DNA from 3 places in the Pokkaliibacter sp. CJK22405 genome. Region 1 is predicted to be linked to each of the others. Evidence: predicted binding sites of a transcription regulator. Region 1 holds the regulator's gene; each other region holds the start of a gene.
The links. The regulator sigma-54, encoded in region 1, starts transcription at its own class of promoters, with help from an activator protein. The targets are predictions, from matches to a motif close to TGGCACNNNNNTTGCTNT.
Positions count from the first base shown of each region.

Region 2: ACKC9G_RS04400 (BON domain-containing protein) is a predicted target of sigma-54. The motif match lies at 2,184-2,201, and genes of this name have one in related genera.
Region 3: glnA (glutamate--ammonia ligase) is a predicted target of sigma-54. The motif match lies at 2,012-2,029, and genes of this name have one in related genera.

Region 1 is NZ_JBKKHQ010000014.1:113,531-118,422, forward strand. It holds gene rapZ (RNase adapter RapZ) at 1-79, opposite strand, end outside; gene ptsN (PTS IIA-like nitrogen regulatory protein PtsN) at 76-540, opposite strand; gene hpf (ribosome hibernation-promoting factor, HPF/YfiA family) at 548-856, opposite strand; gene ACKC9G_RS10960 (RNA polymerase factor sigma-54) at 960-2,447, opposite strand; gene lptB (LPS export ABC transporter ATP-binding protein) at 2,509-3,237, opposite strand; gene lptA (lipopolysaccharide transport periplasmic protein LptA) at 3,234-3,746, opposite strand; gene lptC (LPS export ABC transporter periplasmic protein LptC) at 3,730-4,296, opposite strand; gene ACKC9G_RS10980 (KdsC family phosphatase) at 4,340-4,882, opposite strand; gene ACKC9G_RS10985 (KpsF/GutQ family sugar-phosphate isomerase) at 4,884-4,892, opposite strand, start outside.
Region 2 is NZ_JBKKHQ010000007.1:268,255-273,146, reverse strand. It holds gene ACKC9G_RS04415 (DUF6691 family protein) at 1-197, shown strand, start outside; gene ACKC9G_RS04410 (PA2169 family four-helix-bundle protein) at 560-1,027, shown strand; gene ACKC9G_RS04405 (hypothetical protein) at 1,506-1,718, shown strand; gene ACKC9G_RS04400 (BON domain-containing protein) at 2,236-2,826, shown strand; gene ACKC9G_RS04395 (PA2169 family four-helix-bundle protein) at 3,368-3,835, shown strand; gene ACKC9G_RS04390 (hypothetical protein) at 3,965-4,252, shown strand; gene ACKC9G_RS04385 (NfeD family protein) at 4,262-4,696, shown strand; gene ACKC9G_RS04380 (hypothetical protein) at 4,745-4,892, shown strand, end outside.
Region 3 is NZ_JBKKHQ010000025.1:5,074-9,965, forward strand. It holds gene typA (translational GTPase TypA) at 1-1,683, opposite strand, end outside; gene glnA (glutamate--ammonia ligase) at 2,197-3,603, shown strand; gene glnL (nitrogen regulation protein NR(II)) at 3,822-4,892, shown strand, end outside; gene glnG (nitrogen regulation protein NR(I)) at 4,882-4,892, shown strand, end outside.

The DNA of each region.
Region 1 (4,892 bases):
AATAACCCAAGTCTTCCAGCGCATTGAGGGCTGTACTTTTACCGGAGCCTGAACGGCCGCTGATAATAAATAACTTCATGCCTTGTCCGGAACGATGGACAGAGCCGCCTTGTAGAGTCCTGCAGAATCGCTGGCCACGCGCAGCTGTTGTACGTTTGCCGGGTTTTGCAGCATGCCCGCAACCATGGCCAGGGCCTGGAGGTGTGACTCATGGGCTTCTTCAGGTGCCAACAGTACAAAGATGATATCCACAGGCTGGCCATCTCTGGCATCAAAGTCCACCGGGGATTCCAGATGGATCAGCGCAGCGGTCACTTCTTCACATTGAGACAGGCGGCAGTGAGGGATGGCAATACCACCACCTAGGCCAGTACTGCCAAGTCGCTCACGTCCAATAAGTCCATTGAAGATATCGTCGGTGTCGATATCCGTGAGATGTTCTGCGAGCAGGCCGGCAGCCTGCTCGAGAACGCGCTTTTTGCTTGACCAGGGTGCACCGGTCAGGGTGCAGCTCTGGCTTAGGATTTGGTCAAGTTGCATAAAGACGTTAGCGTACCATTGCACCCTGGCTACGAGCCTGGTGCTTCTCTTTGTGTTTGAGGAGCTGACGATCGAGCTTGTCCATCAGACCGTCGACGGCGGCATACATGTCGATATTTTCATTACTGGCGTGGAGGTCGGCGCCTGCCACATGAACTGTGGCTTCTGCAATCTGACGCTGCTTCTCGACGTTCAGGGTCACCTGAACACTGGTGATCGAGTCGGCGTGACGCTCAAGTTTCTGCATTTTATTTTTTACAAAGTCAGTCAGGGCAGGAGTTAATTCCAGCTGATGGCCTGTGATGTTTATTTGCATATGACTCTCCTGATTTGCCAGTGATTGTTCGCTGGTTAGATTTCACTATAGCCAATCCAAGACTGGGCTCGTCAAATCTATTTAGCGCCAAATCGTTTCCTTTTCAGACCAGCCGCTTACGTTCATTCGATGGAGCAATTGCCATCGCTTCACGATACTTGGCGACGGTTCTTCGCGCGACATTAATTCCCTGATCGCCCAGCAGGGTTGCCAATTTGGCATCGCTCAGAGGCTTGCGCGGTGGCTCATCGGCAATCAACTTCTTGATCATTGCCCGAATCGCCGTGGAAGAGGCTTCTCCGCCATCGGCAGTGCCAACATGGCTGGAGAAAAAGTACTTCAATTCAAAGACACCACGAGGGGTGTGCATAAATTTTTGCGTCGTGACACGGCTGATGGTGGATTCATGCATTTCGACGGCCTGGGCGATATCTGCCAGAACCATTGGGCGCATGGCTTCCTCGCCTTCCTCAAAAAAGTCGAGCTGGAACTCCACAATCTTGGTAGCGACTTTCAGCAGGGTGTCATTACGGCTTTGCAAACTTTTGATAAACCAGCGTGCTTCCTGTAGCTGATTTTTCAGATAGGTGTTATCCGCGCTGTTGTCCGCACGCTTGATCATGCTGGCATAGCTGTTATTCACCTTCAGGCGCGGCATCGCTTCCTGATTCAGCTCGATAGTCCACTGACCCTCTTTTTTCGCCACCACCACATCAGGTACAACGTATTCTGATTCGCCTGCATTAATGCTGGCGCCGGGGCGGGGGTTAAGGCTCTGGATCAGGTGTATGACGGCTGTCAGCTGTTCTTCAGAGAGGCGGGTGCGACGCATCAGCGTTGCATAGTCGCGGGTGCCGAGCAGGTTCAGGTGCTGGGCAATGATGTCCATGGCTTCCTGACGCCAGGGCGTGGTGGTCGCCAGTTGCTTGAGCTGGATGGTCAGGCACTCGGCAAGATCGCGTGCTGCGACGCCCGCCGGATCCAGCTGCTGCAGGTGATGAAGCACCATCACCATCTCATCCATTTCCACCGGATCTTCTTCATCCAGATCATCAAGACTTTCAAGCAACTCTTCCAGAGGAGAGGTCAGGTAGCCTTCTGCGTTAATGCTGTCGACCAGGGTGAAGGCAATGGTGCGATCACGATCGCTGAGTGGCATCAGGTTGAGCTGCCACTCCAGATGGTCCTGCAGGGATTCGCCAGCAGTGGCTCGTGACTCAAAGTCATAGCCATCGTCACCATCCCCGCTGGAGGATGAGGCAGGCAGTGTGGAATAGGTATCTTCCCAAGAGCTGTCTACGGACAGTTCATCGGGAATGTCATCAGACCACTGGCTGTCAGTGTCGACTGCGCCGTCCTGCTCATTCTGTGAGGTGTCCCGGGTTTCCTGATTGTGCGCGGTTTCATAGCGTTCTTCAGGTACGGGAGTATCAAACTCTTCTTCAACATCCAACAGGGGATTACCATCCAGTGCTTCCTGAATTTCCTGCTGAAGATCCAATGTGGAAAGCTGCAGTAAGCGGATGGCTTGCTGCAGTTGCGGGGTCATGGTCAGCTGCTGACCGATTTTTAACTGTAAAGAGGGCTTCATATTTGGCTACGAAGATACTTCCGACTCAGTAATTATGGATGGCTTAGGCCATTCGAATGGGTCAATAGCGAAAATTTTCACCAAGGTACACCTGACGAACCTGCTCATGTTGCAGAATCGTCTCGGCATCGCCCTCAGCGAGAATGTGCCCGTCACTTACAATGTAGGCGTGATCACAAATCGCGAGTGTCTCACGCACGTTGTGGTCGGTGATCAGTACACCGATGCCACGCTCTTTCAAATGGCGAATGATCTGCTGAATATCCGTGACCGAGATCGGGTCAACACCGGCAAAAGGCTCGTCCAGCAAAATAAAATCCGGATCCATGGCCAGCGCGCGGGCAATCTCCACACGACGGCGTTCGCCCCCGGATAAACTCATGCCCAGACTATCCTTAATGTGGGAGATGTGAAACTCCTGCATTAAGGACTCCGCCGTTTTCTTGCGGGCATCCTGATCAAGATCTTTTCGGGTTTCAAGGATCGCCATCAGGTTTTTCTCAACGCTTAACTTGCGAAAAACGGAGGCTTCCTGAGGCAGATAGCCGATGCCCGCACGGGCGCGGCCATGAACTGGCAGTGGGGTTAAGTCCTGATCATCACGGCGGACTTCGCCCTTATCCGCGGCGACCAGACCGACAATCATATAAAAGCAGGTGGTTTTGCCCGCGCCGTTGGGACCAAGTAAGCCAACGATCTGGCCTTGGCTCACGGAGAGGGAGACGTCCTTGACTACCTGACGGCCCTTATAGGCTTTAGCCAGGTGGCGTGCTTGCAGGGTGCTACTCATTCAGTTGTCTTTTGTTTCGGGTGCAAAATCATTTCAACGCGGCCGCTACCGGCATTTGAGCTTTTGCCACCACTGGCATTCACGGTGCGTTGGGTAATGTCATAGATGATCTTGTCACCTGTGAAGGTATCTTTTGCCTGAGTCAGTTTGGCATTTTCCTGGGCAGTGATTGTTTCTTTGCTCAGGTCATAATCCAGTGTCTGGCCATAGGCATGAGTCAGGGGCTCGTTAGGAGAGGGCAGCTGCTGATAATGCGCAGGCTTGCCAAAGGCTTTCGCACGAGTCAGTTCACCGTTGACGAGGTACAGCACGACTTTATCGGCTTCAATCTCGAGTGTGCCTTGAGTGAGTTTCACTTTACCGGTGTATGTCACTGTCCCTTTCGCATCATCCAGCGCAGCATTATCAGACAAGATCCGGACCGGCTTATTACGATCTTCCGGCAGTGCCTGAGCAACGACGGGCAGCAATAGTGCAAGAGATAAAGATACTTTAGCGAGCAGGTTCATAGAGCGTTTCTACCTGGGACAATAAATCTACATGTTTGCTTTGAAGATCAGCTTGCATGCCTACAGCCGTTGTCTTTCCTGTCCCTCGGGTGATGACGACTTCCTGATCGGTGTGCGCACGTTCGGTATGAGGGTCCAAATACAGCCAGGGCGTCTCCAGTGTGATATCCGCCTGACCTTCTGAAGACTGCCGGATATTCACATTATGCTCAAGCTCTATATGGTCATCGTTATCGAACTGCTGTGCAGTATCAGATGTAGCAAACCACTGTCCATTGGCTTGTACAGAATTCACTTTGGGCGAAACAATGACGCTGACACCCTTGCTCTTGAAATGATCCAGTCGCGGAGCGCTCATGGTGGAAGCCAGCTGGCCATTGGTATTGAAGCGCTCGGTATGAGTATCAATGGCATAGCTGTCAGCAGTTTCACCATCCAGCTTTTGTAAGGTCAGCACCGGCTGATCGGGGTCGCGAAGATCATAGCGGATCAGGGCAACGCCAATCAGTACAAAGGCCAGAAACAGTATAGTCTTGTTTTTCCAGGACATGTTTCAGTGCGTCCTCACCTTACCAGTACTCAAGTTTCGATGGTCAGTCTGCAGCGAGATAGGGTGCCAGGCAGCTATCCAACTGATCCTGTGCGGCCAGAATAAGCTCGCAAAGCTCACGTACCGCGCCTTCTCCACCTGCTCGAGAGCAGCAGAAGTGTGCGTGCTCAAGCAGTGCGGGTGCAGCATTCGGAACTGTCACGCCAAGCCCAACCCGGGTAATCAGTGGCAGATCAGGCCAGTCATCGCCGATGTAGGCGATTTCTTCCATCTCGATGTGGTGTTCCTGACGCAGTTCTTCAAGCGCATTCAGCTTGTCTTCGCGGCCCTGAAACAGGAAGTGGATACCAAGATCTCGCGCGCGTTTAGCGACCAGTGTGGTACGTCGACCGGTAATAATGGCGGTTTTGAGGCCTGCTTTGTGCAGCATTTTAATGCCGTGGCCATCCAGAGAGTTGAAGGCTTTGAGTTCGTAACCTTCCTCAGAAAAAAACAGGCGACCATCGGTGAGAACACCGTCAACGTCCATGATCAGCATTTTGATAGCACGGGCGCGGTTGTGCAGTTCTTGCGGATTCAGTGCCATGTCAGACAAC
Region 2 (4,892 bases), on a different contig from region 1:
CTGCAGAGCTCCCTGATAAGCACCCCATCACTCGCTCGCTGATTTTCGGTAGCTTACTCTTCGGCATAGGCTGGGGATTAGCCGGTATTTGCCCGGGCCCGGGCTTGGCACTGGCAGCCTCAGGGCTGCCGCTTGCCTGGCTATTCATCATCTTTATGCTGATAGGCATGCTGGTAAAACTTCCAGGTAAATCCTGACTTTTTGCATGAAATACAGTGTATTAAGGCACCCTGTAATATCTGCCACCCTCTTACTTTCTGCCCTGACAAAGTTACTTGCCACCGTATCATAAAAACAAAAAAGCCTTATAAAACAATAACTTAAAAACTGGCACAGCAAATGCATTATCTATTACTGCAAACTAATAGCATTGACTGAAGGAGAGAGGCGGAAGCGAGTTTTCATAAACGCACTGCCACTCCTTGGAAGCTCGGCTGATGACACATCAGCAATCTTTGGAGTTTGAGACTCTCAAGAATGAGGTTCAGTCCGCAGGATGCGGCACTTCGTCTCAGCACCACCATAGTCGGATTAAAGCGAGCCAAGAGGGGACTTTATTATGTTGACCAAAGACGAAAAGAAGACTGAGTTAAAGGTGTTAAACCAAGTGCTAGCCGTATGTGAGGATGGAAAAAGCTTCTATCAGCATGCAGCTCGCGAGGTTGACAGTGCATCTTTGCGTAGAGTGTTTCTTGAGCAGGCGCAAGCTCGCCGGGAAGCAATTCAGGAGCTGACAGAAGAAGTTCAGCATCGTGAAGGATCACCAGTCGATAATGGCACCGTCTCAGGCACATTACAGCAATGGTATACAGACATTCGGGCATCACTTTCAGACAGCCAGGACTATCAATTCATTGTGGCGCTGGAAGAAGCCGAGACAAGGTCTTTGAATGAGCTGAAACAGGCAGTGAGATCACTGCATAACCCAAGGCTGGCAAGCAAACTAGGAAGCCATCTCGCCACTATTCAGTTGGCCCATGATCGAATGAAGTCGATCAAGGATGATATGAAGCGGACGCATCACTGATGAAACCACCTCCCTCAAAACGTCCTACTTGCCTTAAAAAATGAAAGCCCCTTAATTGGGGCTTTCGTTTATCCAGCCTCTTCTCATCTGCCAAACGAAAATCTCGCAGCCGCTCCCTTCCTTCATAGCCTGGCTAAAAAGCCTATTCTCAACACATGCATAACCACGACCTCGCTAGTTTGGCTTCCCAGCGAATACAGCTGCGAAACTTCATAGGAGCACCGCATCCTCCGGAAGTAACTCATATTTCAAAGTATGTAATTTTTAACGGGTGCCTTACGTAAAAAATACCGACTCCATCATTACAACGCTTTTCCAAAAATTACCCGATCTGGAAAAACTTGCCAAAGGGATAGGAAATTTCTACAAGCAGCTGCTTGAAAAACTAACAAATGACCATTTAAAACCTTACAAATCAATAACTTAAAAAGTTGGCACACATCTAGCTTATATACAAACAACTAACCGATAATAAATTATGGATGATAAGACGATGATTGAGATTCTGTTAACCTTATTCGTAGGAACCCTGGTAGCCCTTGCAGCGACAATTGGCCTGTTCTCAACAATCTCCGTGAATGTAGTTGGCATTTGCTTAACATTCATTGTAGCGACATTTGCGATCTGCCTTTTCATGGAACGCTTCAGCTACTACAAACTGAACAAAATTAAAGAAGAGCTGGCAATCTAAGATCCTGCGCTCTGGCAAAATATACCTTGCCCAATAAAGCCCATAGGCGATAGCAAACTATCACCTATGGGTTTTCTACTTTATAAGCACCTAAAAAATAAAAGTAATTATTTTCAAACCCCGACAAAAAATTCAGAATCACACCTCAAAACTAAAATAGTTTTCAATAGACCTACCTTTCAGTAACACCTCTTTTTTTTATCTTCCAAGCTTACTTATCAAAAAGCCTCCCACTGCATCTTAGATTCTCTCACTCATTATTACCTAAGAATCATCCTTGAAATACTCAGGTAACACTTGATAGCAATTAAACTTTTGCCTTATTCAACACGAACAATACTGACAAAAACCACCCTGAAAAAACTTCAACGCTATTACAAAGCTACTTGGTAAATAAGTTAATGACGGAATAAAAATCATGATAGAAAAACAAAAAAACCTTTAAAAAACAATAACTTAAAAAGTTGGCACGGCGAATGCTTTATATTAATCGTGAATCTGATGAAGGAATAATCAAATGAATCACGTAGTAAAGATGACAGCACTGGCAACCGTATTAAGTGCAACTTCAGGAATCGCTTTTGCAGACTCAGCCAATAGCAATCAAAGCTGGACTGGCACCGCAAAAGACGCATGGCTCGACGGAAAAATCGAAACCATGTATTTGATGAATGAACATCTGAATCCATTCAAGATCGACACGGATGTAAAAAAAGGTGCCGTTACCTTAACCGGTACTGTTGATTCCGATATCGATAAAGAACTTGCAGGTTCTCTTGCTAAAGATATCGAAGGAGTTACCACCGTAACTAACAACCTGAAGGTTGATGGTAAAGCTGAGAAGCGTGATGACTCTGAAACCTCATTTATGCAGCAGGTTGATGCAGCGACTACCACAGCCAGCATCAAAACCCAGCTGTTTCTCCAAAAAGAGCTGACTTCGACCAATATCAGCGTTGAAACAGCGCCTGGTGGTGTAGTGACCCTGAGTGGAACAATCCCCAGTGATAAAGAAAAGGATTTAGCGGTTGCTACCACCAAGGATGTGGATGGAGTAACCAAGGTTGTGGATGACCTGGTGGTCTCCAAACCTGCAGAAAATTCCTGATTTAAGCTCACCTTGATCAGGAAACCTGTTCCAGCGCAGCCTGAAGGTTGCCGCTCCAGGGAAGAGAGAGTGACAAGGACGTTAAGTGCCAGGACGGCACACAAGGATCTAAGCGCAGTGAGCTGACATGATGTTGGCAGTGGCCAGGGAAGGATTAGGGCCATCAATCACAGGATGTGATAGCTGCGCAAATAGGGACGTTACGAGGAAGTCTGCCGCAAGGATGCGATACGGTCAGGATGACCGGAAGAACAGGAAGGTTCTTCATTCAGGATGAAAAATTTGCCAGGAAGGCAGGGACTTGAGGCATAGGAAGCGCCTCTCTTCTCGGAGCATAAGGAACCGGCAGCCACGGACTGGGCTGTTAACAGGACACGCTTCAGGAAGAAGCTACATTCGCCAAGGGACGGGTAAGAGGCAGTGAAGCCTGTTTATTCAATATCAGAATGGCCGGATGCCATTCTGCAGATGGCTTGCTGAAACCATAGCAAGCCCTTTGGTAAGGACGACACAGGGAAGTCGAAAAAGAAGGAGTCGTAAGATGCAATACAAATCCATTTCCCGAGAAGATGCACGCACTCTTGAGAAGTTTGTGGGTGTTTGCGAGGACGGCAAGAACTTCTACGAGCATGCCGCTGAAGAGACTGACAACCAGGATCTGCGCCGAATTTTTATCGAGCAAGCAACTACTCGCATCTCTGCGATCAATGCGCTCAAGCCTGAATATGAAGTTCGTACAGAAGAGCAAGTCGATGAATCAGGCACCATCGTCGGCTCCCTTCATAAGTGGTACACGGATGCTAAGCGCGCCATTAAAGGCAAAGAAGATGAGAACTTTGTTCTGGTGGAGCAGCTGGAAGAACTTGAAGATCGAACTCTCAGCGAATTGCGAGTGGCGATCGAGGATATCGAGAATCCGACACTTGAGAAGCGTCTTACCGAGCAATTGACCGTCATGCATCAGACACATGATCGCATGAAGGCATTGAAAGAGACGTTGCGCCACTAAGGGGCAACACTCTGAAATCAGCAGCAGCCATTATTCACGACTTATAAGCGAATTCAGAACCATAGTTATTCTGAACCATCGTTACTCTGCTGAACTTACTTTTACTACTTTCATACCGAGGGAATAGTTATGAGCACTGCAACTAACAAGGACACTTCTACCACCGCCAATGCCGCTGCCAAGGCTCACGAGGCGATTGACCGCGCTGCGGTTCATGCAGAACGTGCAGAAGAAGGTATTCGCACTAAAGCAGGTGAAATGGATGAGCAGATGCGTGCTCAGTACGCGAAAGCACGCGCCAAGGGTGAAGAAGTCTGCGACGGCGTTAGCACCTATGTTCGCAAGCATCCTGTCGCTTCATTGGGTATGGCATTCGGTGCCGGTGTTGTCCTGTCCGCTCTGCTTCGCAAGCACTAAGGATAGCTTATGACTCCTCCACAGGAGCCAACAGAACTGCGGGGAGAGAATCCCCGCGGTGATGCTCCCCCCTCACTGTCAGACGTCATGAGCCAGTGGAAACTGACGTGGAAAACCCTGGTAGCGCAGTGGGAAAGCTTTACTGATGTCGCCACCCTTGAGGCACGACTTGCTGCATTAAGCCTGGTTGAAATGCTGGTTCTCGGCATCATCAGCGCCGTGCTGCTGATTGCAAGCTGGATCGGCATCCTTGCCGTGATTGGCATTGGGCTAAACGCGCTTGGCCTGCCTTGGGCCTTAGCATTGATTCTTTTAATTGCGGGTAATCTCGGGGCTGTCGCTTATCTGGTAATGCGGCTGCGTCGTAGAAGCGAAAACCTGGCGTTCAAAGGTACCCGAAGCCTTATCGGACAATTCGCCCAAAGTCCTAACAATCCTGATTAAACACAAGCATTTAAGGATTGTTAGCCACAACAACTGGGGAATAAGCAGATGCGCTACAACGACAGCATTCAGCAAGAAATTGATCTGGCACTGAAAACTGCCCGAATTCGCCGTGAACTGGTTTCCCGCCACTGGCAGGAAAGTAAAGACAAGTCAGGTGATTTCCTTGCTCAACCCAAAGTGCTTGCCACCAGCT
Region 3 (4,892 bases), on a different contig from region 1:
AACTGGAGGAGTCAGCAGAATGTTTTCATCACTACCGGATGCACGGACGTTGGTCAGCTGCTTCGCTTTGGTTGGGTTAACGGTCAGGTCGTTACCACGGCTATGCAGACCAATGACCTGGCCTTCATAAACATCAATGTTGGGATCGATAAAGAGGCGACCACGCTCCTGCAGGCTGAACAGAGCGTATGCCAGTACTTTGCCAGCGATGTTGGAAATCAGTACGCCGTTAATACGGGTCACTGAGGGGCCGGCTTTGACTTCGTCATAGCTATCAAAGCTGGATGTCATAATGCCGGTGCCGGAAGTCAGGGTCAGGAACTGGTTACGGAAGCCGATCATGCCGCGAGAAGGAATGCGGTATTCGATGCGGACGCGACCTGCGCCATCGATCTGCATATCGCGCAGTTCGCCTTTACGGCGACCCAGCTCTTCCATGACCGGACCCTGGTAGTCTTCTTCACAGTCGATAACGACTTGCTCGTAAGGTTCCATGATGACGCCGTCGATTTCTTTCTGAATAACTTCAGGACGAGAAACGGCCAGCTCATAGCCTTCACGACGCATGGTTTCGATCAGAACGGAAAGGTGGAGTTCGCCACGACCGGAAACCATAAATTTGTCAGGAGTATCGCCCTGACGAACGCGCAGGGCCACGTTGTGCAGCAGTTCGCGGTCAAGACGTTCTTTAATATTGCGCGAGGTAACAAACTTGCCTTCCAGACCTGCGAAAGGAGAATCGTTAACCTGGAAGCACATGCTGACGGTAGGTTCGTCAACGGTCAGTGCTGGCATTGCCTCAACGGCATCCGGTGCGCACAGGGTGTCAGAGATGTTGAGCTCGTCCATGCCCGTCACGCAGACGATGTCCCCGGCTTCGGCAGTATCGACTTCCACACGCTCAAGACCATGGTAGCCCATGATTTTCAGAACACGGCCGGAGCGAACTTTGCCATCGATATCGATCGCTTTGATCGGGGTATTAGTGTTGATACGACCACGATTGATACGGCCAACACCGATAACGCCCAGGTAAGAGTTGTAGTCCAGTGCAGAAACCTGCATCTGGAAAGGACCATCGCTGTCGACGTTTGGCGCAGAGACCAGATCCACAATCGCCTGGAACAGCGGGGTCATGTCTTCAGACATGTTTTCGTGATCGGTACCGGCAATACCGTTCAGAGCGGAAGCGTAGATCACCGGGAAGTCGAGCTGCTCATCGGTCGCGCCCAGACGGTCAAACAGATCAAATACCTGGTCCATCACCCAGTCAGGACGTGCGCCAGGACGGTCGATCTTGTTGATAACAACGATAGGCTTCAGGCCACGGGCAAAAGCCTTCTGGGTTACGAAGCGAGTCTGAGGCATTGGGCCGTCAACGGCATCAACCAGTAGCAGAACAGAGTCAACCATAGACAGTACGCGTTCAACCTCGCCACCGAAGTCAGCGTGTCCAGGGGTGTCTACGATGTTGATGCGGTAGTCATTCCAGCGGATGGCAGTGTTTTTCGCCAGGATGGTGATACCACGTTCCTTTTCCTGGTCGTTGGAGTCCATCAGACGCTCCTGACCTTCGTCACGGCGCTGAAGGGTACCCGACTGCTGCAGCAGCTTGTCGACCAGGGTGGTTTTGCCATGGTCAACGTGGGCAATAATGGCAATATTGCGTAGATTATCGATCACAAGAGAAATCCTGACTGTTTACATTGCCTGCAGCTGGCAGGCGGAAAAACGGCATTATACGTTAATCAGTGCATTTACGTGACTGCCAATTGCCCGAAGTTTCATGCAAAAGGCGCATTTAACGCCTTAATGTTTGCCCAAACTGAGGCAGACGAATGCACCATAAAGTTACTCTGGCGCTATTCTTGGGCGCAGGGGCGTTATTGGCACCAAAATAGTGCGTCAAAATGGGGCGCAGGCAGTGAAAATCGCACTATATTGGAAGAGTTAAATCTTGCTTTAATCTTGCAAGGTGATAAATCCCTTATAAATCATGTAGTTGCATATTTGGCATAAGGGTTGCTTTTGCTAAGGCGACTCAGTTGACAGTAACAACTTTGATGGAGGCGAAAGCCTCCACCTTTTTCGCTGCCGCGAGCAGAGTCGCTCGGTGTCGGTTTGTGAAAAGTCCTTAATACGTTGTTGCTGAAATAATCGACTAAAGTGCATTGCCCCAAACTGCGGAGACAGAAGATGTCAGCCAAGTCCCTAGAACTGATCAAAGAACATAGCGTTAAGTGGATCGACCTGCGTTTTACCGATTTCAAAGGTAAAGAGCAGCACGTGACTATTCCTGCAGCCGCTGCAGATGAAGAATTTTTCGAGAACGGTCAGGCATTTGACGGTTCTTCTATTTCTGGTTGGAAAGGCATTCAGGCTTCCGACATGATTATCCGTCCTGATGACGAAACTTCAGTTCTGGATCCTTTCACTGAAGAGCCCACTCTGATCGTTTACTGCGACGTTATCGAGCCTGCTACTGGCGAAGGTTATGAGCGTGATCCTCGCTCCCTGGCCAAGCGTGCTGAAGAGTACCTGAAGTCCACCGGTATTGCGGATACCGCGTTCTTCGGTCCTGAGCCTGAGTTTTTCGTGTTTGACTCTGTAACCTGGAATGCCGACATGTCTGGCTGTGGTTACAAAATCAAGTCTGAAGAGGCTGCATGGTCTTCCAATGACGAGTTTGATGGTGTGAATTCTGGTCACCGTCCTCGCGTTAAAGGCGGTTACTTCCCCGTTCCTCCCATTGATTCCAGCTATGAGCTGCGTACTGCCATGTGTAACGCTCTGGATGCGATGGGCGTGGAAGTGGAAGTTCACCACCACGAAGTAGCTACTGCGGGCCAGAACGAAATCGGTACCAAGTTTGATACGCTGGTTCGCCGTGCTGACAAAACTCAGATCCTGAAGTACTGCGTACACAACACTGCGCACCTGTACGGCAAAACTGCGACTTTCATGCCTAAGCCTATCGTTGGTGATAACGGTTCCGGTATGCACGTTCACCAGTCTCTGTCCAAAGATGGCGTGAACCTGTTTGCAGGTGAGCAGTACGGTGGCCTGTCTGAAACTGCTATTTACTACATCGGCGGTATCATCAAGCACGCTAAAGCGCTGAACGCGTTCTGTAACCCGCTGACCAACTCCTACAAGCGTCTGGTTCCAGGTTTCGAAGCCCCTGTTATGCTGGCTTACTCTGCCCGTAACCGTTCTGCTTCTATTCGTATTCCTCACGTTACCAGCCCTAAAGCACGTCGTATCGAGACTCGTTTCCCTGATCCAGGTGCGAACCCTTACCTGTGCTTCGCTGCGCTGCTGATGGCGGGTCTGGACGGTATCCAGAACAAGATCCATCCTGGCGATGCTATGGATAAAGACTTGTATGACCTGCCTGCTGAAGAAGCAGCAGAGATCCCAACTGTTGCTGAAACCCTGAGCGAAGCTCTGGCAGCTCTGGATGCGGATCGTGAGTTCCTGACCAAGGGTGGCGTCTTCTCTGACGACATGATCGATGCTTACATTGGCCTGAAAAAAGCCGACGTACAGCGTTTGAACATGACTACTCACCCTGTCGAAATGGACATGTACTACTCCGTATAAGCTTTCGTGAGCTTATGACAGAAAAGCCCCCGCTTGCCGGGGGCTTTTTTTTCCCGCGATAACTCTCTGGGTGCGTTTTTTCTGCTACTGGTCATGGAAGTCAGTGTGGTATGAGAAAGAATGGCGCAGGGTGTTGCATTAACTTGGTGCGAAATTGGCGGGGTTGTTGATCTGAAGTCAGGTACGCCCTTTGCAAGTGGACTTGCAGGAAGAGGATCATGGCTAAGGCAATGTTTTATCGGCAATTACTCGATAACATGTCGACCGCAGTATTGCGACTCGATATGCTGCTACAGCTCGAATACCTGAACCCGGCAGCAGAAATGTTGTTGCAGGTAAGCGGCAAGCGCTTCATGGGAGCGCACATCAGTGCTCTATTTCGGGACACCGATGAGGCAATGCATATTCTGCAGGAATCGGCACTGACAGGTCACCCTTTCACTCAGCGAGAGGCACATCTTGTCCTGCACCATGGTCAGCAGATCACGGTAGATTACAGTGTGACACCGCTGGCCGAGGATCATGCATTGATGCTTGAGCTTCAGGCGCGTGATCACTTGCTGCGTATTACTCGTGAAGAGGAAATGCATGCCAAGCAGGAAACGACGCGTGAGCTGGTTCGCGGTATGGCTCATGAGATTAAAAATCCGCTGGGCGGTATTCGTGGGGCTGCGCAGCTGCTGGAGCGCGAACTGCCCGCCGATGATTTGAAAGAATATACCCAGGTCATTATTGAGGAGGCGGATCGCCTGCGTAATTTGGTGGATCGCATGTTGGGGCCGCGTGTTATGCCTCAATTCAGCTTTCTCAATATTCACCAGATTATTGAGCGAGTTTGCGCATTGATTAGCGCAGAGTCGGGCGGAAGTATTCGTATTGAACGGGATTACGATCCAAGTATTCCGGAAATTGAAGCCGATGAAGAGCAACTGATTCAGGCGGTGCTCAATATCGTTCGAAATGCCATGCAGGCGTTGGGTGAATCTGAGATTCCCGAACCTTGCATTATTTTACGTACCCGCAGTTTGCGGCAGTTCACCATGGGTAATGAACGGCATCGGCTGGTTTGTGCCCTCAGTATTATCGACAACGGTCCCGGTATCCCCGAATCGCTGATGGAAAATATCTTTTACCCCATGATTAGTGGTCGCGCGAGTGGCACGGGTCTGGGTCTATCAATTGCTCACTCTATCCTTCATCAGCATCAGGGCATGATTAAGTGCGAGAGCGAGCCGGGACAAACTCAATTCACTCTGTTTATTCCACTGGAGCAAGAACATGGCCAGCGA